DNA from 3 places in the Cellulomonas sp. PS-H5 genome. Region 1 is predicted to be linked to each of the others. Evidence: predicted binding sites of a transcription regulator. Region 1 holds the regulator's gene; each other region holds the start of a gene.
The links. The regulator HrcA, encoded in region 1, represses chaperone genes, less so after heat shock. The targets are predictions, from matches to a motif close to TTNGCACTCGNNNNNNNCGAGTGCNAA.

Region 1 (9,547 bases):
CGCCCCGAGCGAGTTCATCGGCGCGATCATGGAGCTCTGCCAGGGCAAGCGCGGGGACCTGCTCGGCATGGACTACCTGTCCGAGGACCGCGTCGAGATGCGCTACACGCTGCCGCTCGCGGAGATCGTGTTCGACTTCTTCGACCAGCTGAAGTCCCGCACCCGCGGGTACGCGAGCCTCGACTACGAGCCCGTGGGCGAGCAGGTCGCGGACCTGGTGAAGGTCGACATCCTGCTGCAGGGCGAGCAGGTCGACGCGTTCAGCTCGATCGTGCACAAGGACAAGGCGTACTCGTACGGCGTGATGATGGCGTCCAAGCTCAAGGACCTCATCCCGCGCCAGCAGTTCGAGGTGCCGATCCAGGCGGCCGTCGGCTCCCGGGTGATCGCCCGCGAGACCATCCGCGCGATCCGCAAGGACGTCCTCGCGAAGTGCTACGGCGGCGACATCACCCGCAAGCGCAAGCTGCTGGAGAAGCAGAAGGAGGGCAAGAAGCGCATGAAGACCATCGGCCGGGTCGACGTGCCGCAGGAGGCCTTCATCGCGGCGCTGTCGTCCGACGCGGGCGGCGCCAAGGACGCCAAGGACGCGAAGAAGAAGTGAGCCCGGCGCTCCCGGAGGGTGACGCCGCTCCCGCGGACGGCGCCCTCCCGCCGGGCGTGCGGGACGGCGCGGGCGACCGCGGGTTCGGCGTGTACCTGCACGTGCCGTTCTGCACGGTGCGCTGCGGGTACTGCGACTTCAACACGTACACGGCGACCGAGCTCGGTGGCGGCGCCTCCCAGGTGGCCTACGCGGACACGGCGCTGGCCGAGATCGCGCTGGGCGCCCGGGTGACGCGCGCCGCGGGGCTGCCCGACCGGCCAGCGTCGACCGTGTTCGTCGGTGGCGGCACCCCCACGGTGCTGCCCGCGTCCGACCTGGTCCGGATGCTCGACGGCGTCCGCGGCGCCTGGGGCCTCGCGGACGGCGCCGAGGTCACGACCGAGGCCAACCCCGACTCGGTGACCCCGGGGTCGCTGGCCGAGCTGGCGCGCGGCGGGTTCACGCGCGTGTCGTTCGGCATGCAGTCGGCGGTGCCGCACGTGCTCGCGACGCTGGAGCGCACCCACGACCCGCGCCGGATCCCCGACGTCGTCCGCTGGGCGCGGGACGCCGGCCTGGCCGTGTCGCTCGACCTCATCTACGGCACGCCGGGGGAGTCGCTCGCCGACTGGCGGACCTCCCTGGAGACGGCGCTGGCCACCGGCGTCGACCACGTGTCGGCGTACGCGCTCGTCGTCGAGCAGGGCACCAAGATGGCGGTGCAGGTGCGCCGCGGCGACCTCGCGCTGCCCGACGAGGACGACCAGGCGGCGAAGTACGAGCTCGCCGACGACCTGCTCACCGAGGCCGGCCTGCACTGGTACGAGGTCAGCAACTGGGCGCGCACCCCCGCGGACGCGTGCCGGCACAACCTCGCGTACTGGCGCAACGACGACTGGTGGGGCGTCGGCCCCGGCGCGCACAGCCACGTCGGCGGCGTGCGCTGGTGGAACGTGAAGCACCCGCGGGCGTACGCGGCGCGGCTCGCCGCGGGGGAGAGCCCGGCCGCGGGGCGGGAGACCGTCGAGGACGCGTCGGCGCGGCTCGAGCGGGTGATGCTCGGGGTGCGGCTCGACGAGGGGCTGCCCGTCGAGGTGCTGAGCCCCGCGGGCCGGTCCCGGGTGGCCGGGCTGGTGGCCGACGGGCTGGTCGACGCGCGCGCGGCGCTGGGCGCAGGGGGCCGGCCTGGCCGCCGGGTGCGGCTCACGCGCCGGGGCCGGCTGCTGGCCGACTCGGTCGTCCGCACCCTCGCGGACTGACCCGGCGAAGACGAGTGGAGCGTCCTGCCGAACACGCCGGGGCGTGTCGGGCAGAACGCTCCACCCGGGGTGCGGCTAGCGCGAGGTGATCACTTCACCAGGCGCAGGGTGACCGGGTAGCGGTACCACTGGCCCTTGTTGACGGCGACGGCCGCGAGGATCGCGAACACGATGTTGACGGCCCACACCACGAACGGCAGGAACGACAGGATCCCGAGCGTGACGACGCCGAGGATCGTCGCGGCGACGGAGGCGATCACGACCGTGATCTGGAAGTTCAGCGCCTCCTTGGCCTGGTCGTCCAGGAACGGGCCGCGGCCCTTGAAGACGAGCCAGACGACGAGGGGGGCGATGAAGCCGAGGATGATCCCGCCCAGGTGCGCGAGCAGCGACCAGGTCTTCTCCTCGTCCGGGCGCAGCGGCTGCTGCGGCTGGGCCCCGTACGGCTGCTGCGGCTGGCCGCCGTACGGCTGCTGGGGCTGACCGCCGAACGGCGGCTGCTGCTGACCGCCCGCGGGCGGCTGCTGGTCGTACGACATGAGTCTCCTCGTGGGTGCTGCGGGGCTACGGCGGTCGAAGCGTAGCGGTGTGACCGGGTCTTTCGTCCCCTTTGCCCCTGCGGTGGACTTCTTGACACCCGCGGGTCGCCTTCGGTTCGCTGGCCGGACGGGCGACCGACGTCCGACCAGGAGGGCACGCGATGACCGAGAACCCGGGCACCACCCCGCCGCGCGACGACGAGCCGCAGCCGCCCCAGGGGCAGCCGCCGGCCGGCCCTCCGCCCGCCCCGCAGCAGCCCTACGGCCAGCAGCCGCCCGGCCAGCCGTACCCGCAGCAGCCGTACGGCCAGCAGCCGCCCCCGGGCCAGCCGTACCCGCCGCAGCAGCCCTACCCGCAGCCCGGCTACGCCCAGCAGCCCTCCGGCGCCCCCGCGTACGGCGCCCCGACCGCCGGGACGAGCGTCGGCGACGCGTTCAGCTGGGGCTGGACGAAGTTCACCCAGCAGGTCGGCCCGTTCCTGCTCGGCGTCCTCGCCTACCTGGCGGTCATCGTCGTCGTCACCGCGGTGCTGTTCGCGGTGATCCTCGGCGGCACCGTCGCGAGCGTCGACCCGGACACCCAGGAGCTGCGCAACGGCGCGGGTGTCGGCCTGGTGTTCGGCTACCTCGTGGTGGCCGCGGTCGCCCTGCTGCTGTCCGCCTTCATGCAGGCCGGCGTCACCCGGGCGACGCTCGAGGTCGCCGACGGACGCCGGATCGAGGTCGGCACGTTCTTCCGGTTCGACGACTTCGGCAAGGTGGTCGTGGCCGCGCTGCTCGTCGGGCTGGGCACGGCGGTCGGCGTGCTGCTGTTCGTGATCCCGGGCCTCGTGTTCGCGTTCCTCGCGCAGTTCACGCTGTTCTACGTCATCGACAAGCGGATGGCGCCGGTGGACGCGATCCGGGCGAGCTTCACGCTGGTGAGCCGGAACCTCGGGGCCGTCCTGCTGCTGTTCCTCGCGGTCTACGCGGCGAACCTGGTCGGGTCGGCGCTGTGCGGCATCGGCCAGCTGGTGTCGTTCCCGGTCGGCCTGCTCGCGACGACCTGGATGTACCGCCGGCTGCAGGACGAGCCCGTCGCCCCCTGAGCCCGCGGGCGCCTCAGGGCGCCGTCACGAAGTCGATCAGCTCCTCGACCCGCCCCAGCAGCGACGGCTCCAGGTCGGCGTAGGACCGCACGGAGCGCAGGATCCGCTGCCAGGCGCGGGCGACGTCGGCCTGCTCGTCGGCGGGCCAGCCGAGCTCGCGCAGGATGCCGCGCTTCCACTCGGTGCCGCGCTCGATCGTCGGCCAGGCGGTCAGCCCGACGCGCGCGGGCTTCACGGCCTGCCACACGTCGACGTAGGGGTGGCCGAGCACGAGCAGCGTCCCGGCGGGCACGGTGCGCACGGCCTCGTCGGCGATCCGCTGCTCCTTCGACCCGGGCACCAGGTGGTCGACGAGCACGCCGACCTTCTTGCCCGGCCCGGGGCGGAAGTCGCGCAGCGCGTCGACGAGGTTGTCGACGCCGTCGAGCAGCTCGACGACGACGCCCTCGGCGCGCAGGTCGTCACCCCAGACCTTCTCGACGAGCTCGGCGTCGTGCTTGCCCTCGACCCAGATCCGGCTGCCGATCGCCACCCGCGCGCGCTGGTCGGCCGCCGCGAGGGAGCCCGACGCGGTGCGCTTCGGCCCGGTCGGCGCGGTCGGCCGCGGCGGCACCAGCTCGACCGGCTTGCCGTCGACCCAGAACCCCGGCCCGAGCCGGAAGGTGCGCGTGCGCCCGCGGCGGTCCTCCAGGACGACGACGTGCTCGCCGCCCGACTTCTCGACCCGGACGACGGCGCCGACCCAGCCGGTCGTGACCTCCTCGACGACCAGGCCGCGCTCGGCTGGCGTCGGGGTCGAGGTGGGCCGGCGGTGCGCGCTCGAGGAGCCCGCGGACAGGACGTCGGTTCCGTAGCGGTCGGTCACCCGCGGCAGCCTAGGTGCCGACCGCTCGCCCGCGTGGTACGACACGACGGTGACGTCGACCCCCGCGCAGCACCCCGACCGCCCCGGCACCGCGACCCGGCCGGAGCCGGACCCGCACCGGTGGCGCGCCCTCGGCGTGTGCCTGGCGATCGGGTTCATCACGATGCTCGACGTCTCGATCGTCAACGTCGCGCTGCCGTCCATCGAGCGCAGCCTGGACGCGGGCGCGAGCCAGCTGCAGCTCATCGTCGCGGGCTACACGCTGGCGTTCGGCCTGGTCCTGGTGCCCGCGGGCCGGCTCGGCGACGCCCGCGGCCGCCGGGCGCTGTTCCTGCTCGGCCTGACCGGCTTCGCGCTCACCAGCCTCGGCGCGGGCCTGGCCCCCTCCGACGAGCTGCTCGCCGTCGCCCGGCTCCTCCAGGGGATGAGCGCGGGCCTGCTGAACCCGCAGGTGGTCGGCACGATCCAGCAGCTGTTCACCGGGTACGAGCGCGGGAAGGCGTTCGGCTACTTCGGCGCCACCATCGGGGTGTCGACGGCGCTGGGGCCGCTGCTCGGCGGGCTGATCATCCAGGCGTTCGGCGCCGAGGAGGGCTGGCGGTGGGTGTTCTTCGTCAACGTCCCGGTGATCGCCGTCGTGCTGCCGTTCGCGCTGAAGTTCCTGCCGCGCGGCGCGGTCGGCAGCGCGACCACGACCGGACCCGGCGGCCGGCCGCGGCTGGACGTGGTCGGCCTGGCGGGCGTCGCCCTGACCGCCGCCGCGGTCATGGTGCCGTTCGTCACGACGACCGGGGAGGGCGGCGACGACCCGGCGCGCTGGTGGTGGCTCGCGGTCGCCGCGGTGCTCGGCGTCGCGACGGTGGGCTGGGAGCGCCGGTACCAGCGGCGCACCGGAGCGGCCGTGCTCGACCCGCGGGTGCTGGGCGAGCCCGCGTTCCGGAACGGCGCGCTGCTCGGCATCGCCTACTTCGCGGGGTTCACGTCGGTGTTCCTGGTGGCGACCCTGTACCTGCAGCAGGTGGCCGGGTTCACGCCGCTGCAGGCCGGGCTCGTCAACATGCCGTTCGCGATCGCCTCCGCGGTGTCGGCGCAGCGGTCCGGCCGGCTGGTGGCGACCCGCGGCCGTGCGCTCGTCGTGATCGGCCTGGTGCTCGTCGTCCTCGGCCTGATCGGCACCGACCTGGCGATCCGGTTCGTGGACCCGCCCGCCGTCGGCTTCGTGATGGCCGCGACGCAGATGGTCGCGGGCGCCGGCAGCGGGCTGGTGATCGCGCCCAACCAGACGCTCACGCTGGCGCGGGTGCCGGTCGAGCGGGCCGGCGTGGCGGGCAGCATGCTGCAGGTCGGCCAGCGCATCGGGTCCGCGCTCGGCGTCGCCGTGGCGCTGTCCACGTACTACTCCGCCCTGGCGTCCGGGGTCGAGGGCTCGGCGGCCGCGGGCCGCGCGCTGCTGCTCACGGTCGCGCTCGTCGCCGTGGCCCTCGTCGTCGGGCTGCTCGACCTGCGGGCGCGGCGGCGCGGGACCGACGAGGAGGACGACGCGGAGGCCGGCGCGGGCACCGGCACCGCGTCCGCGTCCGCGGACGCGTAGAATTGGCACTCGGTTCCAGCGAGTGCCAGGACGTCGGGAGGTGGCGATGAGCGAGGACCGCAGGCTGGACGTGCTGCGGGCGATCGTGGAGGACTACGTCGCCACCCGCGAGCCCGTCGGCTCCCGCGCCCTGGTCGAGCGGCACTCCCTGGGGGTGTCGCCCGCGACGATCCGCAACGACATGGCGGCCCTCGAGGACGCCGGGCTCATCGTGCAGCCGCACACCTCGGCCGGCCGGGTGCCGACCGACAAGGGCTACCGGCTGTTCGTCGACCGCCTGGCGACCATCAAGCCGCTGTCCGCGCCGGAGCGCCGCGCGATCGAGACGTTCCTCGAGGACGCGGCCGACCTGGACGACGTCGTCGACCGCTCGGTGCGGCTGCTCGCGCAGCTGACCCACCAGGTCGCCGTCGTGCAGTACCCGTCGCTGCGCCGCACGGCGCTGCGGCACGTCGAGCTGGTCCCGGTCGGCGACCGGCACCTGCTCGTGGTCATCATCACGGACCACGGCCGCGTCGAGCAGCGCACCATCGAGGTGCCGGACCCGTTGGACGCCGGGACCGTGGCGCGGCTGCGGATCCGGCTCAACACGGCCGCCGCGGGCCGGCGGCTCGCCGAGCTCGGCACCGCGCTGTCGGACCTGGCCGACGACTTCGCCCCCGCGGACGGCCCGCTCGTGCGCGGCGTCGTCGCGGTGGTCGAGGACACGCTGGCCCAGGAGAGCGAGGAGCGCGTCGTCCTGGCGGGCACCGCGAACCTGGTGCGCGGCGGCGGCGCGGACTTCGCGCACACCATCAGCCCCGTCCTGGAGGCGCTGGAGGAGCAGGTCGTCCTGCTGCGCCTGCTGGGCGAGATGGCCGAGGACGAGGCGGCGGTCTCCGTCCGGATCGGCCGCGAGACCCAGCACGAGGGACTGCTGGAGACGAGCTTCGTGACGACCGGCTACGGCGGCCCCGACGGCGGCGGGACCGCGGTCGCGCGGATCGGCTCCGTCGGGCCGCTCCGCATGGACTACCCCGGGACCATCGCGTCGGTGCGCGCCGTCGCCCGGTACCTGTCCCGGATCCTCGCCGGATGACCGGCCGCCGGGCACCGACGCGGTCCCGCGCACGTTCGACAGGCAACGCCCGACCCGCGCCCGCGCGCGGCCCCCACACGCACAGGAAGTGACGAGTGAGCGACTACTACGAGGTGCTCGGCGTCGAGCGTGACGCCACGCCCGAGCAGATCAAGAAGGCCTACCGGCGCCTCGCGCGCGAGCTGCACCCCGACGTGGCGGGTGCGGACGCGGGCTCCGAGGACCGGTTCAAGGACGTGTCGCGGGCGTACGAGGTGCTGTCGAACCCCGAGAAGCGGCGCATGTACGACCTGGGCGCCGACCCGTCGGCCCCCGGCGGCGGCATGGGCGGCCAGGGCGGCTTCGGCTTCCAGGACATCTTCGAGACGTTCTTCGGCGCCGCCGCGGGCGCGGGCGCGCAGCGCGGCCCGATCCCGCGCGCCCGCCGCGGCCAGGACGCGCTGCTGCGCCTCGACATCGACCTGGCCGAGGCGACGTTCGGCACGCACCGCGAGGTGCCGGTCGAGACGGCCGTGGTCTGCCCGACCTGCGACGGCTCCTGCTGCCGCCCGGGCACCTCGCCGCGCACCTGCGACGTCTGCGGCGGCCGCGGGTCGGTGCAGCGGGTCGCCCGGTCGTTCCTCGGCCAGGTGATGACCTCGCAGCCGTGCGCCGCGTGCCACGGCTTCGGCACCGTCATCCCCGAGCCCTGCACCGAGTGCGCCGGCGAGGGCCGGGTCCGCTCGCGCCGCACGCTCGAGGTCGACGTCCCGGCGGGCGTCGACACCGGCACCCGGATCAAGCTCACCGCGCAGGGCGAGGTCGGCCCCGCCGGCGGCCCCGCGGGCGACATCTACCTCGAGGTGCGTGAGCGCAAGCACGACACCTTCGTCCGCGAGGGCGACGACCTGCACTGCACCCTCGAGGTCCCGATGACCGCGGCGGCGCTCGGCACCGTGCTCACCCTGGACACCCTCGACGGCCCGCAGGAGGTCGATCTGCGCCCCGGCACCCAGCCGGCGCAGGTCGTCACGCTGCGCGGCCTCGGCGTCGGCCACCTGCACGCGGGCGGCCGCGGCGACCTGCACGTGCACGTGGACGTCCACGTGCCCACGTCGCTCGACGACGAGCAGGCCGAGCTGCTGCGCAAGCTCGCCGGCCTGCGCGGCGAGGAGCGCCCCGAGGCGCGGCTGTCGGCCTCCGGCGGCGGCGTGTTCGCGAAGCTCCGCGACAAGCTCGCCGGGCGCTGAGCGTGACCGCTCCGGTCTTCCTGGCCGAGCCGGGCGACCTCGACGCGCTCGCGGCCGGGAGCACCTACCTGCTCGGGGGCGCCGAGGGGCGGCACGCGGGCGTCGTGCAGCGCAAGACCGCCGGGGAGCGGGTCGACGTCGTCGACGGCGCCGGCACCCGGTTGGTCGGCGAGGTCGAGGCGGCCGGGCCCGAGGGCGTGCACCTGCGCGTCCGCGAGGTCGTCGTCGAGCCCGTGCCGGCGCCCCGCCTGGTGCTGGTCCAGGCGCTCGCGAAGGGCGACCGGGACGAGCTGGCGATCGAGGCGGCCACCGAGGTCGGCGCCGACGGCGTCGTGCCCTGGCAGGCCGAGCGGTCGATCGTCGTGTGGCGCGGCGACCGGGCGGCCAAGAGCCGGGCCCGGTGGCTCGGCACTGTCCGCACCGCGGCCAAGCAGGCCCGCCGGGCGCACGTGCCGGGCGTCGACCTGGCGCTGGCGACGGCCGCGCTCGTCCGCCGCGCGCGCGAGGTGGTCGAGGCGGGCGGCGCGGTGCTCGTGCTGCACGAGGAGGCGACGACCCCCCTCGCGGCGGCGGCGCTGCCCGCGGCCGGGGCGACGGCCGACGTGCTCGTCGTCGTCGGCCCCGAGGGCGGCATCGCGGACCGGGAGCTCGCCGAGCTGGTCGACGCCGGGGCGCAGCCGGTGCTGCTGGGGCCGCACGTGCTGCGGACCTCCACGGCGGGGCCGGTGGCGCTCGCGCTGCTCGCGCAGCGGCTGGGGCGCTGGGGCTGACGCCGCTGGGTGCCGCCCACCTGGGCCGTACGTCTCATCCGGTGGGCCTCGGCCGGTCCTAGCGTCGAGGGTGACAGCGATGGCGCTCTCACCAGGGACCCGACCGTGAACACAGACGTCCGGACCGGCACCACCTCCTCGCGCGCACCGGCGGCTCCCGCCGACCGGCCCCCGACCGGCCGACGGCGACGGTGGCCCGTGCCCGCCGCGGCGGCCGCCGTCCTCGGGACCGCGCTCGCCGGGTGCGCGCCCGGCTCCGCCTCCGCCGAGGGCGGCTCGGTGCACGGCGGGGAGGCGAGCCTCGTGCTGCCGGACCTCGGCGCCGTCACCGTGCTCGGCTCCGTGTCGGGGCGGCTGCTGCTCGGCCTCGGGCTGATCGTGTGCGTGCTCGGCCTCGCGTTCGGCGTCGCCACCTACGTGCAGCTGCGCCGGCTCCCCGTGCACGCCGCGATGCGGGAGATCTCCGAGCTCATCTACTCGACCTGCCGCACCTACCTCACCCGGCAGGGCCGGTTCCTCGTCGTGCTGTGGGTGTTCATCGC
Region 2 (9,547 bases), on a different contig from region 1:
ACGACAGGAACGGCTCGGGTGCGCCGGCCGCACCGGTGGCCGCGTCGTACGGCAGCCGGTACACGGTCGCGGCGCTGGTGTCCGTGACGTAGAGCGTCGCGCCGTCCGGGCTCCACTGGAGCCCGTTGCCGACCCCCACCCCGGTGAGCACCGCGTCGACCTCGAGGCCGCCGTCCCCGGCGACCACGCGGTACACGGTGCCGTCGCCCGGCGAGCCGTCCCGCGGCATCGTCGCGACCCACAGCCGGCCGGCTCGGTCGACGCCGCCGTCGTTGAACCGGTAGTCGCGCGGCATGTCCGCCGGCCGGGTCAGCGGACCGAGGGTCGTGCCGTCGTGCACGCCGAGGCCGTCCGCGGTCGCGAGCAGCAGCCCGCCCGCGGCGGACGGCCAGGCGAGCGAGACCGGGGACGGCACGCTGACCACGGCGTCGCGCGCGTGGTCGCCCTCGGCCCAGCGGTGCACGCTGCACGCGTCGATGTCGACCCAGACGACCGAGTCGTCCCGCGCGTCGTGCACGGGCCGCTCCCCCAGGCGCGCGCGGACCTCGCCGAGGACCACGGCCTCGGGCGCGTCCCGCGGCACCAGGGCCCGGGCGTCGATCCGGCGGTCGGGCAGCGGGACGGTGCGCAGGTCGGTCATCCCACGCAGCCTGGCACGGCGCCGTCGCGCCCGCCCGGCCACGGGCGCGGCCCCGGACCCGGGGGTGTGAGCCCCGTCACCGAAAGATGACGCGTCAGGGGCAGTGGACGGCGACGGCCGCCGGGCCTAGTGTGGCGGCACCCATCCAGAGCGACCGAGAGACCTGGCTCGTCGACGTCGCAGCAACCCCCCTCCTCACCGAGGGTGCGGGTGCTTCCGCCAGGTTCGATGGAGCTGACGATGAGCAGTCACGACGTCCCTGCGCACCTCGCGGGCACCGCCGTGCCGGACGGCCTCGGGGCCGTGGACCGCCCGACCGTGTCGTTCGAGCTGTTCCCGCCGCGGAACCCGGACGCCGCGCCCCGGCTGTGGTCGACGGTGCAGCAGCTCGCCGCGGCCCGCCCCGACTTCGTCTCCGTCACGTACGGCGCCTCGGGCAGCACCCGCACCACGACCCGGCAGCTCGTCCGGCGGCTGCTGCGCGAGACCTCGCTGACCCCGATCGCGCACCTCACCTGCGTCGCCAGCTCGCGCGAGGACCTCGCGGCGACGATCGAGGAGTTCCTCGACGAGGGCGTGCGGTCGTTCCTGGCCCTGCGCGGGGACCCGCCCGCCGACCGGTCCTGGGAGCCGCACCCCGAGGGCCTGCCGACCGCGAGCGCCCTCGTGGAGCTGCTGCGGGACGTCGAGCGGCGGCGGTGCGCGGGCAGCCCGGCGCAGGCGGTGCGCGCCGCCACCCGGCCGCTGTCCGTCGCCGTGGCGGCGTTCCCGCGCGGCAACGCGGGGGCCGGCAGCACCCGGGAGCAGGACGTCGCGGCCCTGCTCGCCAAGCAGCGCGCCGGCGCGGACTTCGCGATCACCCAGGTGTTCTACGACGCCGGGTCGTACCTCGAGCTCGTGGCCCTGGCGCGCGACGCGGGCGTCACGATCCCCATCCTCCCGGGCGTGATCCCCACCACCGACCCGGCCCGGCTCCGCCGCGTGGCGCAGCTGACCGGCGTGCCCGTCCCGAAGACACTGCTCGCGCGGCTCGACGCGTTCGACGCCGACGACCCGGCGGAGGTCGCGGCGCGGCACCGCCTGGGCACGCGGCTGGGCGTCGACCTGGTGAACGCCGTCCTCGACGGCGGCGCGCCCGGCGTGCACCTCTACACGTTCAACGCCCACGGCCCCGCGCTGGACCTGCTCGACGGCGCGGGCCTCGGCGGCGACGCCCCGCGGGCGCACCTGCGCGTCCCCCCCGAGCCGGCGGCCGCCGCGGCCGCCCCCACGACCACCCCGACCCCCGTTCCCACCAGCTGAGGCGAGAGATGACCGACCTGACTCACCCGTTCCCCGCCGGCACCGTCCTGGGCTACCCCCGGATCGGCCCGCGCCGCGAGCTGAAGAAGGCCCTCGAGGCGTTCTGGGCCGGCCGCGCGAGCGCCGAGGAGGTCGAGGCCACCGCCGCCGACCTGCGCCGCCGGACCCGCACCCGCCTGGCCGAGCTCGGCCTGGACACCCGGCTGCCCGCGATCCCGAGCGCCTTCTCGTTCTACGACCACGTGCTCGACGCGGCCGCGGTCCTCGGCGCCGTGCCCGAGCGGTTCGCCGACCTGCTCGCCGCCGACGGCGGCCTCGACCTCGCGGGGTACTCGACCGTGGCCCGCGGCCGCGGCGACGACCTGCCGCTCGAGATGACGAAGTGGTTCGACTCGAACTACCACTACCTCGTCCCGGAGATCGGCCCCGCGACGCCGTTCCGGTACGCCAGCGACCGCCCGGTGCGCGAGCTCGCGGAGGGCCTCGCGGACGGCGTGCTCACCCGCCCGGTGCTGGTCGGCCCGGTGACGTTCCTGGCGCTCGCCAAGGCCGCCGAGGGCTCGCCGGAGGACTTCCTGCCGATCGACCGGCTCGCCGACGTGCTGCCGGTGTACGCCGCGCTGCTCCGCGACCTCGCCCGCGCCGGCGCCACCTGGGTGCAGCTGGACGAGCCCGCCCTGGTCTCCGACTCGACCGGCGTCCCGGCCGACCGGCTGCTCGCGGCGGCCGCCGAGGCGTACCGCGCCCTGGCGACCGACCTGCCCGCCGCCGAGCGCCCGGCCATCCTCGTGGCCGCGCCGTACGGCGACCTCCAGGACGCGCTGCCGGTGCTGGCGGCCACGGAGGTCGAGGGCCTCGCGCTCGACCTGGTCCGCGGCGCGCTGCCCGCCGGCCCCGTCGAGGGCCTGGAGTCGAAGGTGCTCGTCGGCGGCGTGGTCGACGGCCACAACATCTGGCGCGCGGACCTCGACGCCGCGCTCGGCTCGCTCGAGTCGCTCGAGGGCCTCGGCGCCCGGCAGGTCGCCGTCGCCACGTCGACGTCGCTGTTCCACGTCCCGCACGACGTCGAGGACGAGCCGCAGCTCGACCCGACGCTGCGCTCCTGGCTCGCGTTCGCGGACCAGAAGGTCGCCGAGGTGGTCACCCTGGCGACCGGGCTGACCGAGGGCCGCGAGGCGGTGCACGCCGAGCTGCTCGCCGCCGCCGACGCGCGCCGGTCCCGCGCCGCGGCGCCGGGGGTCGTGCGGCCGGAGGTGCGGGAGCGGCTCACCGGGCTGCCGGCCGACGCGTTCCACCGCGGCGACTTCGAGGGGCGCCGGGTGGCGCAGGCCGAGCGCCTGCAGCTCCCCGCCCTGCCGACCACGACGATCGGCTCGTTCCCGCAGACGCCGGAGATCCGCGTGGCCCGCGCCGCGTTCGGCCGGGGCGAGCTCACCGCCGCGCAGTACGAGGACGAGATGAAGGCGGAGATCCGCCGGGTCGTCGAGCTGCAGGAGGAGTTCGGCCTCGACGTGCTCGTGCACGGCGAGCCCGAGCGCAACGACATGGTGCAGTACTTCGCCGAGAACCTGGACGGGTTCGCGGTGACCGCGAACGGCTGGGTCCAGTCCTACGGCTCGCGCTGCACCCGCCCGTCGATCCTGTGGGGCGACGTGTCCCGGCCGGCACCGATCACGGTGCCGTGGACGACGTACACGCAGTCCCTCACCGCCAAGCCGGTGAAGGGCATGCTGACCGGCCCCGTGACGATCCTGGCGTGGTCCTTCGTCCGCGACGACCAGCCGCTGGCCGACACCGCGAACCAGGTGGCGCTCGCCCTGCGCGACGAGATCGCCGACCTGGAGGCTGCCGGGACCGCGATCGTCCAGGTCGACGAGCCCGCGCTGCGCGAGCTGCTGCCGCTGCGCGCCGCCGACCACGACGCCTACCTCGACTGGTCGGTGCGCTCGTTCCGGCTCGCGACCTCGGGCGTGCGCCCCGACACCCAGATCCACACCCACCTCTGCTACTCGGAGTTCGGCGAGATCTTCGGGGCGATCGACGGCCTGGACGCCGACGTGACGTCGATCGAGGCGGCCCGGTCGAAGATGGAGATCCTCGGCGACATCGCCTCCGAGGGCTACCCCCGCGGCATCGGCCCGGGCGTGTACGACATCCACTCGCCACGCGTGCCGAGCGAGGCCGAGGTGACCGAGCTGCTCACCGAGGCGGTGCGGGTCGTCGACCCGGCGCAGCTCTGGGTGAACCCGGACTGCGGCCTCAAGACCCGCCGGTACGCCGAGGTCACCCCGTCGCTCCAGCACGTCCTGGCCGCCACCCGGACGGTGCGCGCGTCGCTGGCGGTGCCGACGGCCTGACGCGCCGCCGGCCCGGCGCGACCCGGACGCGCGACCGCCCCGGTCCCCCACGCGGGGGGCCGGGGCGGTCGTCGTGCGAGCCGCGTCGCGCGGTCAGGCGCTCGCACGCTCCTGCGGAGCGGCGTCGGCGCCCGCCTCGATGGTCGCCGGCGTCCCACCGGTGGTGACCTCGATGCGGCGCGGCTTGGCCTCCTCGGCCACGGGGATGGTCAGGCTGAGCACGCCGTCCGCGTACGACGCGGTGATGGCGTCCAGGTCGAGCCCGCGGCCGACGGTGAGCTGGCGCGCGTAGGTCCCGACCGGGCGCTCCTTGGCGAGCCACTGCACCCCGTCCTCCGTGCGCGCGGTGCGCTGCGCGCGGATCGTGAGAGTGCGGTCGTCGACGTTCACGTCGATCGAACCGGGGTCCGCCCCCGGCAGGTCGACGCTCAGGACGTAGTGGTCGCCCGAGCGGAACAGGTCCATCGGCATGGTCGCCGACGCGCGCTGCTGGCCGAGGACCTGGTTCATCAGCCGGTCCATCTCCTGGAACGGGTCGAATCGCGTAGCCACAGCCCGTCACCTCCTCGAAGCGTCACGGCGGTCCGGACGGTCCGGGACCGCTGCTGCCCCGGCGCTGCCGCGCCAGGAGGGCTACGAGAAATGTTCTAGCACTCGAGAGGTGCGAGTGCCAGATCGGGCGGGGTCGTGTTCGCTGACGGACGAACTCGCAGGTCAGGCCGGGCGCCGAGCGACGCCCGCCGGGTCCGTCGCCGCCGCCAGCGCCTCCACGATCCGCACGTCCGCGTCCAACCAGGGCACCGTGAGCCACTGCCCGCGCGGCAGCCAGCGCAGGTCGTCGTGCTCGACCAGGGGCCGCGGCTCGCCGGCGGTCACGCGGGCCAGCCAGAGCCGCATCACGTACCGCTCGCTGAGCCACCAGGCGCCGTCGTCGGGTCCGGCGAGCTCCGCGCCGAGCTCGACGGCGACGCCCAGCTCCTCGCGGATCTCCCGGTGCACGGCGTCCTCGGGGGACTCGCCCGGCTCCACCTTGCCGCCGGGGAACTCCCACCGGCCCGCGAGGCTCACGGGCGCGCGGCGGCGGGCCGCCAGCAGGGCGCCCGGGGCGGCGAGGTCGTCGACCAGCGCGGCGGCGACGACGAGGACGGGGCGGGTCATGCCGCCCAGTCTCCCAGGCCCTCGTGTCGCGCGCGTGACGCGGCCGTGGCCCGCGCGATGGATCCACTCGCACCGGCACGCCCGCGCGCGTCGGTGCGAGTGGATCCCTCGGCCGGAGCTCAGTCCTGCCGCAGCTCGTTCTTGAGCTCGCGCTGCGCCTGCTCCAGCGCCTCGCGCGCCGGCACACCGGACTCGTAGATCTCGGTGAGCGTCACGGTGCCGAACCGGCTGTTCACCGCCGGCAGGTCGGGGCTGGCGAACGACTCGAAGTGCCCGATCCCGTCCTTGACCTCGTTCAGCACGTCGAACAGGTTGGTCGTGAAGTACTGGTTGAACTGGTTCTCCGGGTTCCGGGTGACCTCCTCGTCCTCCCACACCGCCATGTTCACGGGGTCGAACCCGAGCACCTCCCACACGGCGACGTTGGCCTCCGGGGAGAGCTTGGCGAACGCGAGCCACTCCGCCGCCAGGTCACGGACGGGCGAGTCCGCCGCGACCGCCGTGCCGGTGCCCCCGCCGCCGATCGTCAGCGTGTCCGACCCGGGCACGACCGGCGCGGGCGCGATGGCGATCTTCCCCGCGAGGTCGGGCATGTAGTCGACGAACCGCGAGGTGTACCAGGCGGGGTAGACGATCGCGGCGTAGTCGCCCCGCGCGATGGCCCCGTACGCCTCCTCGTCGTCGGGGCTCGATCCCGGGATCGGCGAGATCGCGCCTGCGTCGACCATGGCCTGCATCATCTCGAAGGACTCGACCACGACCGGGTCGTCGACCTGGACCGTGCCGTCCTCGGCGAACAGCTCGCCACCGTTCTGGGCGATCACCAGCGGCTCCACGAAGAACACGTCGGTGTTCGCCGTGCCGAACGCCCGCCCCGTGGCGGCGCTGTACTCCGCCCCCGCTGCGGCGAAGTCGTCCCAGGTGGCGATCGTCGTGTAGTCGACGCCCGCCTCGTCGAGCAGCTCGGTGTTGTAGAACGTGACGAACGCGCCGACGTGGGTCGGGAGCCCGTAGACCGCGTCGCCGCGGCTGTACAGGTCGAGGCGCGCCTCGACCACGTCGTCGCGGTAGGGCTCGGCGACGGCGGACAGGTCCATGAGCGGCGGGGTGTCGCCACGCACGAAGTTGGCGAACTTCGTCACCTCGATGTCGACCAGGTCCGGCATGCCGGTGCCGGAGTTGGCCGCGAGCTGCAGCTTGTTGTGCATGTCCTGGTAGGGGTACACGGTCAGGCGCAGGTCGATCGCACGGTCCGGGTTCAGCTCGTTCCACCGGTCCGCCATCTGCTCGTAGAGCACCCCGTGCAGCTCGCCGAAGATCCACATCTCCACGGGCGTCGAGCCGTCCGAGTTGCTCGGGGCGTCCCGCGGGCTGTCCGCCCCGCCCCCGGTCCCGCACGCGAGGCACGCGGCGAGCACCATCGCACCGGTCACCGCGGACGCCGTCGTCCTTGTTCGTGACATTCTGCTTCTCCTTTGTGTGCGTCGCACGGGTCAGCCCTTGACGGCGCCCGCGGTCATTCCCTCCACGAAGAACCGCTGGAAGGCGAGGAAGAGGACCAGGATCGGGACGAGCGAGAAGAACGACCCGACGATGAGGAGGCCGTAGTTGTTCGCGTACGGCGTGATGAGGGTGTTCAACCCGATCGGCAGCGTGAACTTCTCGGAGGAGCGCAGCACGAGGAGCGGCCACAGCAGGTTGTTCCAGCACATCATCCCGTTGAGGATCGCCATGGCGGCGATCGCGGGGCGCGCGATCGGCAGGACGAGCCGGAAGAAGATGCCGAACTCCGTGACGCCGTCGACGCGGCCGGCCTCGAGGATCTCCTTGGGCACCCCGAGGAAGTACTGCCGGAAGAAGAAGATCGTCACCGCCGCGGCCAGGAACGGGATCACGATGACCGCGTAGGTGTCGGCGAGCCCCATCTCGTTCACCTGGACGTAGAGCGGCAGCATCACCATCTCGAACGGGACGGCCATGATGGCGAGCACCGCGATGAACAGCGGGGTGCGGCCGCGGAAGTCGTACATCGCGAAGCCGTAGGCCACGAACGAGCTCACGAGCAGCGTCCCGACCACCTGGACCACCGTCACGACGAGCGAGTTGGCGAACCACCGGAAGTACGGCCCGGAGTCGGTGAACAGCATCGTCCAGTTGTCCAGGCTGAGCGTCGCCGGGTCGACGGCGAGCGTGATCCCGCCGCGCATGATGTCGGCGCCCGACTGGAACGTGGCGACGAGGATCGCGGCGAGCGGGACGAGGGCGACGAGCGCGATCGCGATCAGAACGGCCGACTGCAGGGCCGACAGCGCCCGGACGCCGCGCGGGGCGGCCCGACGGGGACCCTGCTCGGACGCGGGCGGGGCTGGGGACGCGGGGCGGGGGCGCGCGGGGGCCGCGGTCATCGCACGTGCTCCTTCTTGAAGGTGCCGGAGAGCGTCAGCTGCGTGATGTTGATCGCCATGACCACGACGAGCAGCACGATCCCGACGGCGGACGCGAACCCGAGGTCGTTCTGCTCGATGCCCCGGCGGTAGAGGTAGCCGACGACGGTCAGGCCCTGGTTGTTGGGGGACGCGTTCCCGCCGTAGAGCATGAAGCTCTCGAGGAACATCGCGAGGCCGCCGTACACGCTGATGGTGGTGACGTAGACCATCGTCGGCCGGAGGTTCGGCACCGTGATCCGCAGGAACTGCTGGCGCTTGTTGGCGCCGTCGATCGACGCCGCCTCGTAGTACTCGCCGGGGATCGACTGCATCCCGGCGATGAAGTACATGGTGTTGACCCCGGTCCAGCGCCAGACGGCGAGCGCCAGGAGCGCCGCCAGCCCGGTGAGGTCCTCGCGCAGCCACCGGACGGGCCCGAGCCCGACCAGCTGCAGCACCTGGTTCATCACCGCGTTCTCCGACTCGGAGAACATGAGCCGGAACACCAGGCCGGCGACCACCACCGAGGTGAGCGCGGGGACGAAGAGGGATGCCTTGAAGAACGCCTTGACCCGCGGGCTGCCGATCCGGGAGTTCACCACGGCCGCGAGAAGCATCGGGATCGGGATGAGGAGCGCCAGCGTCAGGACCATGTACCGCGCGCTGTTGAACATCGCGGTCCAGAAGACGCTGTCGTTCCACAGGCGGGCGTAGTTGTCGAGGCCGACCGAGGTGGTCTGGCCGTAGAGGACCTCCTGCGTCGACATCACGACGGAGCGGGCGACCGGGATGATCCAGAACAGCGCCAGCGTGGCCACGAACGGCAGGATGAAGAGGTACGGCGCGAGCCGTTGGGAGTACAGGAGCCGCCGCACGGGGGCGGCACCCCCTCGGCCGGACCTCCGGGCGGTGACGGGCATGACGGCAGGACCTCCTGGGCACGGGGCGTCAGGGGCGCGCTGGACGCGACCCTCGGGCGCACCGCCCGGGCACGGCTGAGACCGTGAAACGGATGCCAGGACGGACATGCGGCGCACGCCTGCGTGCGCCGGACTGTCGAGAAAACCTTTCGCACTCTTGCGAGCTGTCGGCAACGTATCGGCGCGCTGAGAGGCCTGTCAACGCGCATTCTGGCGCGGCTGACCGACCGATACGCAAGCGTGAACTGTGCGGAAAGTCTTTCCTCGTCAGGGGCGGTCGGGCGGTCAGCCGATCGCGAGCAACCCCGCCAGGCTGACTGCCATCGCCACGACCGTCGCCACCGCGCCGAGCGCCAGCGGCCGACCTCCGGTCCGCACCAGCCGCCCCAGGTGGATCTGCGTCCCGAGGGCCGTCATCGCCGCCCCGAGGAGCAGCGTGGTGACCGGCTTCACCGCCGGCAGGACGACCTCCGGGACGAGGCCGGCCGACCGCACCGCCACCGCGACGACGAACCCGACCACGAACAGCGGTACGAGCGGCGCCGCACCGCGCCGGCGCCCGGGAGCGTCTCCCGCCGCACCGCCGCCGTCCCCGCCGCGGGCGCCAGCCCGCCGCCGCACCAGCCCGACCCCCGCCACGAGCGGTGCGAGCAGCACGACCCGTGCGAGCTTCGCGACCACCGCGACCGACAGCGCCGCGGCCGACACGGTCCCCGCCGCGGCCACCACCTGGGCGACCTCGTG
Region 3 (9,547 bases), on a different contig from region 1:
CACCCCCGCAGTGTGCCCCCGTCGCGGCCCGGGGTTCCAGGGAGATCCTCGGGAGGCGTCAGGGCAGCGACCAGTCGACGGGGTCCGCGCCCTGCTCGGCGAGCAGCGCGTTCACGCGCGAGAACGGGCGGGAGCCGAAGAACCCGCGGCTCGCCGACAGCGGGCTGGGGTGCGGGCTCGCGACCACCGGGACGTCCCCGAGCGCGGGGGCCAGCGACTGCGCGTCCCGGCCCCACAGCACGGCCACCAGCGGCCCGCCCCGGGCGACCAGGGCCGCGATCGCCCGGTCGGTGACGGCCTCCCAGCCGCGGCCGCGGTGCGAGGCGGGCTCGCCGGGCCGGACGGTCAGCACGCGGTTGAGCAGCATGACGCCGCGGTCCGCCCAGGGCGACAGGTCGCCGGTGCTCGGCTGCGGCACGCCGAGGTCGGCGCGCAGCTCGGTGAAGATGTTGGCGAGCGACCGCGGCACGGGGCGCACGTCGGGCTGGACGGAGAACGACAGCCCCATGGGGTGCCCGGGCGTGGGGTAGGGGTCCTGCCCGACGACGAGCACGCGCACGTCGGCCAGCGGCCGGGTGAAGGCGCGCAGCACGTCCGGCCCGGCAGGCAGGTAGTCGCGGCCCGCGGCGGCCTCCGCCCGCAGGAACTCCCCGGCGGCGTGCACCAGGGGCTCGACCGGGGCGAGCGCCTCCGCCCAGTCGGGGGCCACCAGCTCGGACAGGGGTGCGGGCGTCACGGGGCCCGAGGCTAGCGGACCCCGGCGGGCGCCCACCGGTGCCGGGCCACCACCCGCGGGGGCCGCCGGCACGGTCCCGGAGGAATGACACGCCTGTGATTCCGGCCGTACGATGGCGCGCACGACGGACGACGGGCGAGCGGGAGGAAGGGGCACCGATGGACGCGACGGCGGAGCGCACGGCCGACCGGCCCGCCCTGGTGGCGGTCGAGGGCGGCGCGGACGACGCGGCGACCGGGCTGTCCGAGCGCGACCGCGAGGTCCTCGCCTTCGAGCGCCAGTGGTGGAAGTACGCCGGCGCCAAGGAGCAGGCGATCCGCGAGCTGTTCGACATGTCGGCGACCCGGTACTACCAGGTGCTCAACGCCCTGATCGACGCGCCCGCCGCGCTCGCGCACGACCCGATGCTGGTCAAGCGGCTCCGCCGGATGCGGTCCACCCGGCAGCGCGCCCGCAGCGCCCGCCGGCTCGGCACCGACGCCTGAGCCGCCGCCGGCCGGCCCGCGACCGGGCGCTGACCGGCCGCTGACCGGCACCGCGGCGCGCGGCGCGTGCCGGGGTGGACAGGCCGAGCCGTTAGCCTGTCCGCCGTGACCAAGGCGAGCGACCGGTACCCCGAGGACGAGTTCGACGCCGAGCCGGCGCCCGACGCGCCGATCGGCGTGCACCGCGCACCCCGCACCTGGTGGAGCCGGTGGTGGCCGTTCGTCGCGGTGGTCGTCCTGGTGCCCGCCGTCACGGTCGGCCTCGTCGTGTGGGCGTCGTCCTGGGACGGGCGCCTGCCGGGGTTCGGCGACTCGACGGAGCCCGCCGCCGCGGCGCCGAGCGAGCCGGAGTCGTCCGCCCCCGCGGAGGAGACCCCGCAGACCGAGGACCCGGGTGCCGAGGCCCCGGTCGAGACCGAGGAGCCGCCCGTCGAGGAGGAGCCGGCCCCCACGGCCGACCTCACCACGGACGTGCGGGTGCTCAACGCGTCGAACCGCTCGGGCCTCGCGGCCGGTGCCGCGGGCGACCTCGAGGACGCCGGGTTCACCGCCGTCACGACCGGCAACGGCAACGCCGGCGGGCTGCAGCAGACGACGGTGTTCTACGGCAGCGCCGACCTCGCGCCGACGGCGCAGCAGGTCGCGGACTCGCTCGGCATCGCGAACGTGGTCGAGGACGCGGGGACCGCGCCCGAGGGCGTCGTCGTCCTCCTGCTGGCGGACTTCGGGCGCTGACCCCTTCCGCACGTCGGGGGGCGGGGCTAGTCTCGGCCGCGTCGCGGTGACCGCTCTCCAGAACCGGGGGAGGCCACGGCCCCTGCGTCGCACCGATCACGCCTTCTTCAGGAGCACGCATGCCGCAGGGAACCGTCAAGTGGTTCAACGCCGAGAAGGGCTACGGGTTCATCACCCCGGCCGACGGCGGCCAGGACCTGTTCGTCCACTTCAGCGCCATCCAGACCAACGGGTACCGCAGCCTCGAGGAGGGGCAGTCGGTGGAGTTCGAGGTCGGGCAGGGCACCAAGGGCCCGCAGGCCGAGCAGGTCCGCCCGCTCTGAGCCGGTCCGCGCCCTGAGGCGCCGCCGCGGGACCGGGGCACGGCGCCCCGGTCCCGCGCCCGTCTGCCGGCGCGCGTGGCGTCAGCCGTCGAGCGCCGCCACCGCGAGGACCACGCACGCCGCGGTCCAGGCGAGCGGGGCGACGGCCGCGGGCGACCCGTCCGCGAGCACCTTCTCCGGCAGCGCACCCATCGCGGTGCGGTGCGCGTCCAGCCAGGTGAGCCGCTCGTGCGCCTGGGCGTCGTCGCCGGTGACGGCCGCGGTCAGCGCGTAGAGCGACGTCTGCGGCGTCCACGAGATGCCGTCCTGCCGCCAGCCCGCGCCCGGGGCCAGCCCGCCCGCGGGTCGCGCCATCGCGGCCGCCGACGCCCGCCAGGCGTCCTCCGCCCCGGCGAGCGCCGTCGGCTGGAACGGCGGCAGCACGAACGCGCTCGCCGCGTCGGCCACGCTGCCGCTCGCGTACCGGCCGTAGCCCGAGTCGTCGCCGAACTCCCGCTCGACCGCGGCCCGGGTCCGCTCCGCGGCGTCGCGCGCGTCCTGCGCGGCGGCGACGTCGCCCAGCAGGTCGAGCACCGGCCCCGCGGCCTCCAGCCCGGCCAGGAGGGGTGCCACCGTGCCGAGGGTCAGCTCGTCCTCGGCGACCTCCCAGTAGTCCGGCGACGCCGGCGGCAGCCCGTCGCCCGCGACCAGCGCGACCGCGTGGGCGGCGCCCCGGCGGACCAGCGGCGCGAGCTCGGCCGCCACCGCCGCCTGCTCCGCCCCGGGCGCGGCGGCCACCACCTGGCCCGCCGCCCACAGCGACCAGCCGGTGCCGTCCGTCTGCGGCGCCCGGTCGTCCGGCACGGCCCCGGAGCCGTCGGGCAGGTACCGGGCCTCGAAGGACCCGTCCGCGGCCTGCACGCGGGTCAGGAAGCCCAGGACCTCGCGCGCGTCGGCCAGGTGGCCCGTCCGGGCCAGGGCGACGGCCACGAACGACGCGTCCCGCGGCCACACGTACCGCCAGTACGGCGTCCAGGCCGCGACGGCGGCACCGCCGTCCTGCACGAGCGTGCGCAGGTCCAGCAGCGCGTCGGTGACCATGCCGGCGTACGGCCCGTCCGCGCCGGGGACCGTCCCCGCGGCGAGCCACGCGCGCTGCTCGGCGGCGAGGTCGTCGTCGGCGGTCGTCGCGGGGTCGACCTCGACGCGGGTGCCCTCGTGCAGCAGCGGCTGCCTGCCGGCCGGGACGAGCTCCGGGCCGGCCGGAGTCGCGACGACGCCCTCGCTGTACAGGTCGATCGTGCGGGTGCGCGGGCCGGTCGCGCCCCAGGCGACCAGCCCCGCCGCGAGGGCCGCCAGCACGACGGCGGCGACGAGGGGGCGGCGGTGCATGCCCGGCAGGCTATCCGGCCGGGCGCCGGGGGCGGCCGCGGGTCCGGCGGGCGGCTGTCCGCCGAGGGCGGAGCGCCTTGCACTCGATGGGGTCGAGTGCTAACCATGTGCTTAGCACTCTCGGGTCGAGAGTGACAGAATGACAACCCAGGCCGACCCGGTGAGGTCCGCCGCCCGACGGGACATGACCGCCGGGCCGGCGCGGCCGTCCGTCGCGGGCACCGACCGGCCGAACCACGAGCCAGAGTGAAGGATCGATAGCCCCATGGCCAAGATCATTGCCTTCAACGAGGAGGCCCGTCGCGGCATCGAGCGGGGTCTCAACACCCTCGCCGACACCGTCAAGGTCACCCTCGGCCCCAAGGGCCGCAACGTCGTCCTGGACAAGAAGTGGGGCGCCCCCACGATCACCAACGACGGTGTCTCCATCGCCAAGGAGATCGAGCTCGAGGACCCGTACGAGAAGATCGGTGCGGAGCTCGTCAAGGAGGTCGCCAAGAAGACGGACGACGTCGCGGGCGACGGCACCACCACCGCCACCGTGCTCGCCCAGGCGCTCGTGCGCGAGGGCCTGCGCAACGTCGCGGCCGGCGCCAACCCGATCGCCCTCAAGCGCGGCATCGAGCAGGCCGTCGAGGCCGTCACCGCCGCCCTGCTGGAGCAGGCGAAGGAGATCGAGACCAAGGAGGAGATCGCCGCCACCGCGTCCATCTCCGCCGGCGACACCGCCATCGGCGAGCTCATCGCCGAGGCCCTCGACAAGGTGGGCAAGGAGGGCGTCATCACGGTCGAGGAGTCCAACGCCCTCGGCCTGGAGCTCGAGCTCACGGAGGGCATGCGCTTCGACAAGGGCTTCCTGTCGGCGTACTTCGTGACCGACCCGGAGCGCCAGGAGGCCGTCCTCGAGGACGCCTACGTGCTGCTCGTCGAGTCGAAGATCTCGAACGTCAAGGACCTGCTGCCGCTGCTGGAGAAGGTCATCCAGTCCGGCAAGCCGCTGTTCATCGTCGCCGAGGACGTCGAGGGCGAGGCCCTGGCCACGCTCGTCGTCAACAAGATCCGCGGCACCTTCAAGTCGGTCTCCGTCAAGGCCCCGGGCTTCGGCGACCGCCGCAAGGCGATGCTGCAGGACATGGCGATCCTCACCGGTGGCCAGGTCGTCTCCGAGACCGTCGGTCTGAAGCTCGACACCGTGGGCCTCGAGGTCCTCGGCCAGGCGCGCAAGATCGTCGTCACCAAGGACGAGACCACCATCGTCGAGGGCTCCGGCGACGCCGCCCAGATCCAGGGCCGCGTCAACCAGATCCGCGCCGAGATCGAGAACTCGGACTCGGACTACGACCGCGAGAAGCTCCAGGAGCGCCTCGCCAAGCTGGCCGGCGGCGTGGCCGTCATCAAGGCCGGCGCGGCGACCGAGGTCGAGCTCAAGGAGCGCAAGCACCGCATCGAGGACGCCGTGCGCAACGCGAAGGCGGCCGTCGAGGAGGGCATCGTCGCCGGTGGTGGCGTGGCGCTCATCCAGGCCGGTGCCGTGGCGTTCGAGAAGCTCGAGCTCGTCGGTGACGAGGCGACCGGCGCGAACATCGTGAAGGTCGCGATCGACGCCCCGCTCAAGCAGATCGCCGTGAACGCGGGCCTCGAGGGCGGCGTCGTGGCGGAGAAGGTGCGCAACCTCCCCGCCGGCCAGGGCCTGAACGCCGCGACCGGCGAGTACGAGGACCTGCTGGCCGCGGGCGTCAACGACCCGGTCAAGGTCACGCGCTCCGCGCTGCAGAACGCGTCGTCCATCGCGGCGCTGTTCCTCACCACCGAGGCGGTCGTCGCCGACAAGCCGGAGAAGGCCGCTCCGGCCGCCCCGGACGCCGGCGGCATGGGCGGCATGGACTTCTGAGTCCCGCCGCAGCGGGGCGCGTGAGCGCTCCGCACCGCGCCTGAACGGGCCGGTCACCCCACGGGGGTGACCGGCCCGTCCTGCGTCCGCACCCCGCGCGCCGCGCCCGCGCCCCCGCGCCGCGCGCCGCCACCCCGCCGAGACGGCAACTCTCGGCTGTGCCGACCCGCACCCGCACAGCCGAGAGTTGCCATCTCGGCGAACCTGCAGAGTCGGACTGTGTGCGACGGGTCGCGCGCAGTCGCGGAGTGGAGAGTCGGCGAAGGGGGCGCGCGTCGGCGAGGTGCGCAGGCCGTGGCGATCGGGCGCGGGCGGATCAGCGCGGCGCGCGGGGTCAGTGCGTGTGGCGCGGGCGGGCGTGGGCCGGGATGCGCAGGCCGCTCGCGCGCAGGCGGCGGATGAGCTCGCCGGCCGACACCGGGACCGCGCCCAGCGCCACGAGGTCCGCGTGCATCTCGTCCGGGACGTCGTAGTGGTCCAGGTCGAACGCGCGGCGGGGGAGGCCGGCGCGCTCGGCGAACGCGTGCAGCTCGGCCAGCGAGGAGTCGCTCACGAGGTGCGACCAGGACCGGCCGTGCCGGGGCCAGAGCGGCGGGTCGACGAGGACCGTCACGCCCCGGGCCGGACGGGGTGCCGCTCATCGGCCGGGCGGCCGGGCCGCACCGTTCCGGGCGCGTCGGACGGGCCGGGCGGCTCGGTCGGCGCGGGCGCGGAGCCCTCGCCCGCGGCGTCGCCCGCCGCGTCGAGCTCCGCCAGCACCTTCTCCAGCTTGTGCAGCTCGGCGCCGAGGTTCTGCCGCGCGGGCTCCTCCCACGCCGCGCCCAGCGGACTGACGAACAGGCTGGGCCGCTTGAGCAGCTTGCGCACGATCCGCTCCCGGGCGCGCAGGTAGTCCTGCACCGGGATGTCGGCGTACTCCTCGCGCACGTCGTGCAGGTACGCCTTGTAGCGCTGCGGCTCGGCGGCCAGCATCGCCAGGTCGGCGTCGCACAGCACCGCGCAGTCGAAGTCGGTCGGGTCGGCGACGTGCCGCACCAGGGCGATCACCATCTGGTGCACGCGCTCGACGCGCTCGGCGGGGACGCCGAGGTCGGTGAGCTGCTCGCGCGCCAGCCGGGCCGAGGCGACCTCGTCCTCGCCGCCGCGGTTCGCGTACGCCGCGACCTGCCGGCCGTCGAACACGGCGCCGTGGTACCAGGCGGCCAGCCGGACCAGGTCCGGCTCGTGCGTCTCCTCGGCGAGCTCGTCCACCCGGGCCAGCACGTCGGTCAGGTGCCGGAGGTTGTGGTACGTCCGGCCCGGGCCGGTCCACCGCTCCACGAGGTCCGAGCCGACCGCCCGGATCGCGTCCTCGGGTGCGGTCGCTCCCGCCCCCTTCGCGCTGCGGACGAACGCGGACAACAGCCACTGTGGCGCGTCGTAGACGCCCATGGGAACAGCCTCACTGCGACAGACGACCCTGCTCGGACGCGCCATCGTAGACCCATCCGGACGGGGTTCCGCCACGCCGGCGCCGTCAGCCGACCGGGTGGTCCTCGGGCTGGTCGGTGGGCGCCGTCCCACCCGGTCGCCCGCTCGTCGCGGGGAGCGAGACCCGGATCGTCGCCCCGCCGCCGGGGGTCTGCGCGATCGAGACGTCGCCGTGGTGCGCCTCGACGATCGCCGCGACGATCGCCATCCCGAGGCCCGCGCCGCCGCCGGTGCCGTCGCCCTCGCGGGTGCGGCTGGCGTCCACCCGGTAGAACCGCTCGAACACCCGCGCGGCGTGCTCGGGGGCGATGCCGGGGCCGTGGTCGCGGACCTCGAGGACGACGCGGTCGCCGACGCGGCCCACGCCGAGCTCGGCGGGCGTGCCGGCGGGGGTGTGCCGGGCGACGTTGCCGACCAGGTTCGCGACGACCTGGCGCAGCCGCGCCTCGTCGCCGGGGACGACCGTGGCGGGCGGGGCGCCGGCGGGGCCCGGGGCCGCCGCGTCGGGCAGCGGACCCACCCGCACCTCACGCGTCGGGTCGATCGCCCGGAGGTCGTGCGCGGCGTCGGTCGCGAGCACCGCGAGGTCGACCGGCTCCGTGCGGCCGGGCCGGTCGGCGTCCAGCCTGGCGAGCGCCAGCAGGTCCTCGACCAGCCCGCCCATCCGGGTCGCCGACTGCTCGATCCGCCGCATCGTGTCGTCGACCTGGTCCTTCTCGGTCAGCGCGCCCATCCGGTAGAGCTCGCCGTAGCCGCGGATCGCCGCCAGCGGGGTGCGCAGCTCGTGCGAGGCGTCGGCGACGAACCGGCGCATGCGCTCCTCCGACCGGGTGCGGGCGTCGAAGGCGGTCTCGATCTGGGCGAGCATCGAGTTCAGCGCGGCGCCGAGCCGGCCGACCTCGGTGGTCTCCGGGGCGGGCGGGACGCGCTGCGACAGGTCGCCGGCGGCGATCTGCGCGGCCGTGCCCTCGATCTCGCGCAGCCCGCGCAGCGAGCGGCGCACCGCCCAGGTGGCGACGACGGCGCCGATGACCAGGATCGCCACGGCGGAGGTCCACAGCAGGAACGCGGCCTGCCGGACCGTGCCCTGCACGTCGGTCAGGGGCTCCGCGTACGCCACGTACCCGACGGCGGTGCCGTTGGGGGAGATCGGGGTGACGACGACCCGCCAGGTCGCGCCGCGCACCGTGCTGGTCACCGTCGAGAAGGTCGTGCCCTGGATCCGGTCGAGGTCGACCCGCGGCAGGTGCGGCGTCCCCGACCGCTCGACCGTCGAGTCGTCCGGGGGGAAGGTCGAGCCGCCGCCGAGCATCGACACGGCCAGCGCGTAGTCGCGCTCGCCCCAGGTGGGATAGGTGAGCCCGTCGACGGTGCCGTACTGCTCGTAGGCCTTGATGACGCTCTCCCGGAACGCCAGTCCCTGGACCCGCATGCGGTCGTCGACCTGCCCCACCAGGAAGCCGGACAGCGACGTGGTCGTGATCGCGCCGGCGAACGAGAGCCCGAGCGCGAGCAGCGCGGTCGTGATGCCCACCAGCCGCGCGAGCAGCGGCGTGCGGGCCCAGGTGTCCCGGACCCGCCGCGTCACGGCGTCGACCGGCCCGGGGGTGCGGTCCGGTCCCTCGTCCGCCAGAGCCTCCGGCGCCTCGTGCTCCGCCGACGTCGTCGTCACGACCCGCTCGGGCGGCGCAGCATGTACCCCACGCCGCGCTTCGTCTGGATGAGGGCGTCCACCTTGGAGCCGTCGGGCCGCTCGACCTGGTCGACCTTGCGCCGCAGGTACGAGATGTACGACTCGACGATGTTCGCGTCGCCGCCCCAGTCGTACTGCCACACGTGGTCGAGGATCTGCGCCTTGGACAGCACGCGGCCGGGGTTGAGCAGCAGGTAGCGCAGCAGCTTGAACTCGGTGGGGGACAGGTCGACGACCTGCCCGGCCCGGCGCACCTCGTGGCTGTCCTCGTCGAGCTCGAGGTCCTCGTAGGACAGCACGCTGGCGGACGCGACCTCGGCCTGGGTGCGGCGCAGGATCGCCCGGATCCGCGCGACGACCTCCTCCAGGCTGAACGGCTTGGTGACGTAGTCGTCGCCGCCGACGGTCAGGCCGGTGATCTTGTCGGCGGTGTCGTCGCGCGCGGTGAGGAACAGCACCGGGACGTGCTGGCCCTTGTCGCGCAGCCGCCGGGTGACGGTGAACCCGTCCATGTCGGGGAGCATGACGTCGAGCACCAGCAGGTCGGGCTGCACCTGCTTGGCGAGGCGGAGCGCGGCGCCGCCGTCGGCGGCCGCGTGCACCTCGAAGCCGGCGAAGCGCAGCGAGGTGGCGAGGAGCTCGCGGATGTTCGGCTCGTCGTCCACGACGAGGAGCGTCGCCTCGGGGGTGCGGTCTGCTGCGGTCACGGTCCCAGTGTGCCCCTGGACCCTGGAGGATTCCTGGGAGCGAACTGGTCGTGCCGGGTTCGCGGTACGGTACCGCCCCGTGAGTGCAGCCGATTCTCCCACCGGTTCCCTGACGCCCGTCGTGACCGTCGTCCAG

Region 2: a site for HrcA is predicted at 4,947-4,973, ahead of J5O08_RS09190 (Hsp20/alpha crystallin family protein). Genes of this name have one in related genera too.
Region 3: a site for HrcA is predicted at 3,727-3,753, ahead of groL (chaperonin GroEL). Genes of this name have one in related genera too.

What each region holds. Positions count from the first base shown of each region.
Region 1 covers NZ_JAHVCI010000010.1:65,123-74,669, reverse strand. The annotation lists gene lepA (translation elongation factor 4) at 1-604, shown strand, start outside; gene hemW (radical SAM family heme chaperone HemW) at 601-1,845, shown strand; gene J5O08_RS06540 (DUF4870 domain-containing protein) at 1,935-2,384, opposite strand; gene J5O08_RS06535 (hypothetical protein) at 2,546-3,472, shown strand; gene J5O08_RS06530 (DUF3097 domain-containing protein) at 3,486-4,337, opposite strand; gene J5O08_RS06525 (MFS transporter) at 4,387-5,928, shown strand; gene hrcA (heat-inducible transcriptional repressor HrcA) at 5,975-7,006, shown strand; gene dnaJ (molecular chaperone DnaJ) at 7,102-8,235, shown strand; gene J5O08_RS06510 (16S rRNA (uracil(1498)-N(3))-methyltransferase) at 8,238-9,005, shown strand; gene J5O08_RS06505 (sodium-translocating pyrophosphatase) at 9,204-9,547, shown strand, end outside.
Region 2 covers NZ_JAHVCI010000017.1:58,285-67,831, reverse strand. The annotation lists gene J5O08_RS09205 (SMP-30/gluconolactonase/LRE family protein) at 1-640, opposite strand, end outside; SAM riboswitch class I at 779-887, shown strand; gene J5O08_RS09200 (methylenetetrahydrofolate reductase) at 881-1,942, shown strand; gene metE (5-methyltetrahydropteroyltriglutamate--homocysteine S-methyltransferase) at 1,951-4,299, shown strand; gene J5O08_RS09190 (Hsp20/alpha crystallin family protein) at 4,393-4,851, opposite strand; gene J5O08_RS09185 ((deoxy)nucleoside triphosphate pyrophosphohydrolase) at 5,014-5,457, opposite strand; gene J5O08_RS09180 (ABC transporter substrate-binding protein) at 5,577-6,920, opposite strand; gene J5O08_RS09175 (carbohydrate ABC transporter permease) at 6,951-7,862, opposite strand; gene J5O08_RS09170 (carbohydrate ABC transporter permease) at 7,859-8,758, opposite strand; gene J5O08_RS09165 (putative sulfate exporter family transporter) at 9,089-9,547, opposite strand, start outside.
Region 3 covers NZ_JAHVCI010000070.1:1,466-11,012, forward strand. The annotation lists gene J5O08_RS18440 (SGNH/GDSL hydrolase family protein) at 1-3, opposite strand, end outside; gene J5O08_RS18445 (uracil-DNA glycosylase) at 59-736, opposite strand; gene J5O08_RS18450 (DUF3263 domain-containing protein) at 895-1,221, shown strand; gene J5O08_RS18455 (LytR C-terminal domain-containing protein) at 1,327-1,956, shown strand; gene J5O08_RS18460 (cold-shock protein) at 2,076-2,279, shown strand; gene J5O08_RS18465 (glycoside hydrolase family 15) at 2,361-3,650, opposite strand; gene groL (chaperonin GroEL) at 3,916-5,541, shown strand; gene J5O08_RS18475 (DUF4031 domain-containing protein) at 5,876-6,154, opposite strand; gene J5O08_RS18480 (hypothetical protein) at 6,151-6,972, opposite strand; gene J5O08_RS18485 (HAMP domain-containing sensor histidine kinase) at 7,058-8,683, opposite strand; gene J5O08_RS18490 (response regulator transcription factor) at 8,680-9,411, opposite strand; gene J5O08_RS18495 (type 1 glutamine amidotransferase) at 9,491-9,547, shown strand, end outside.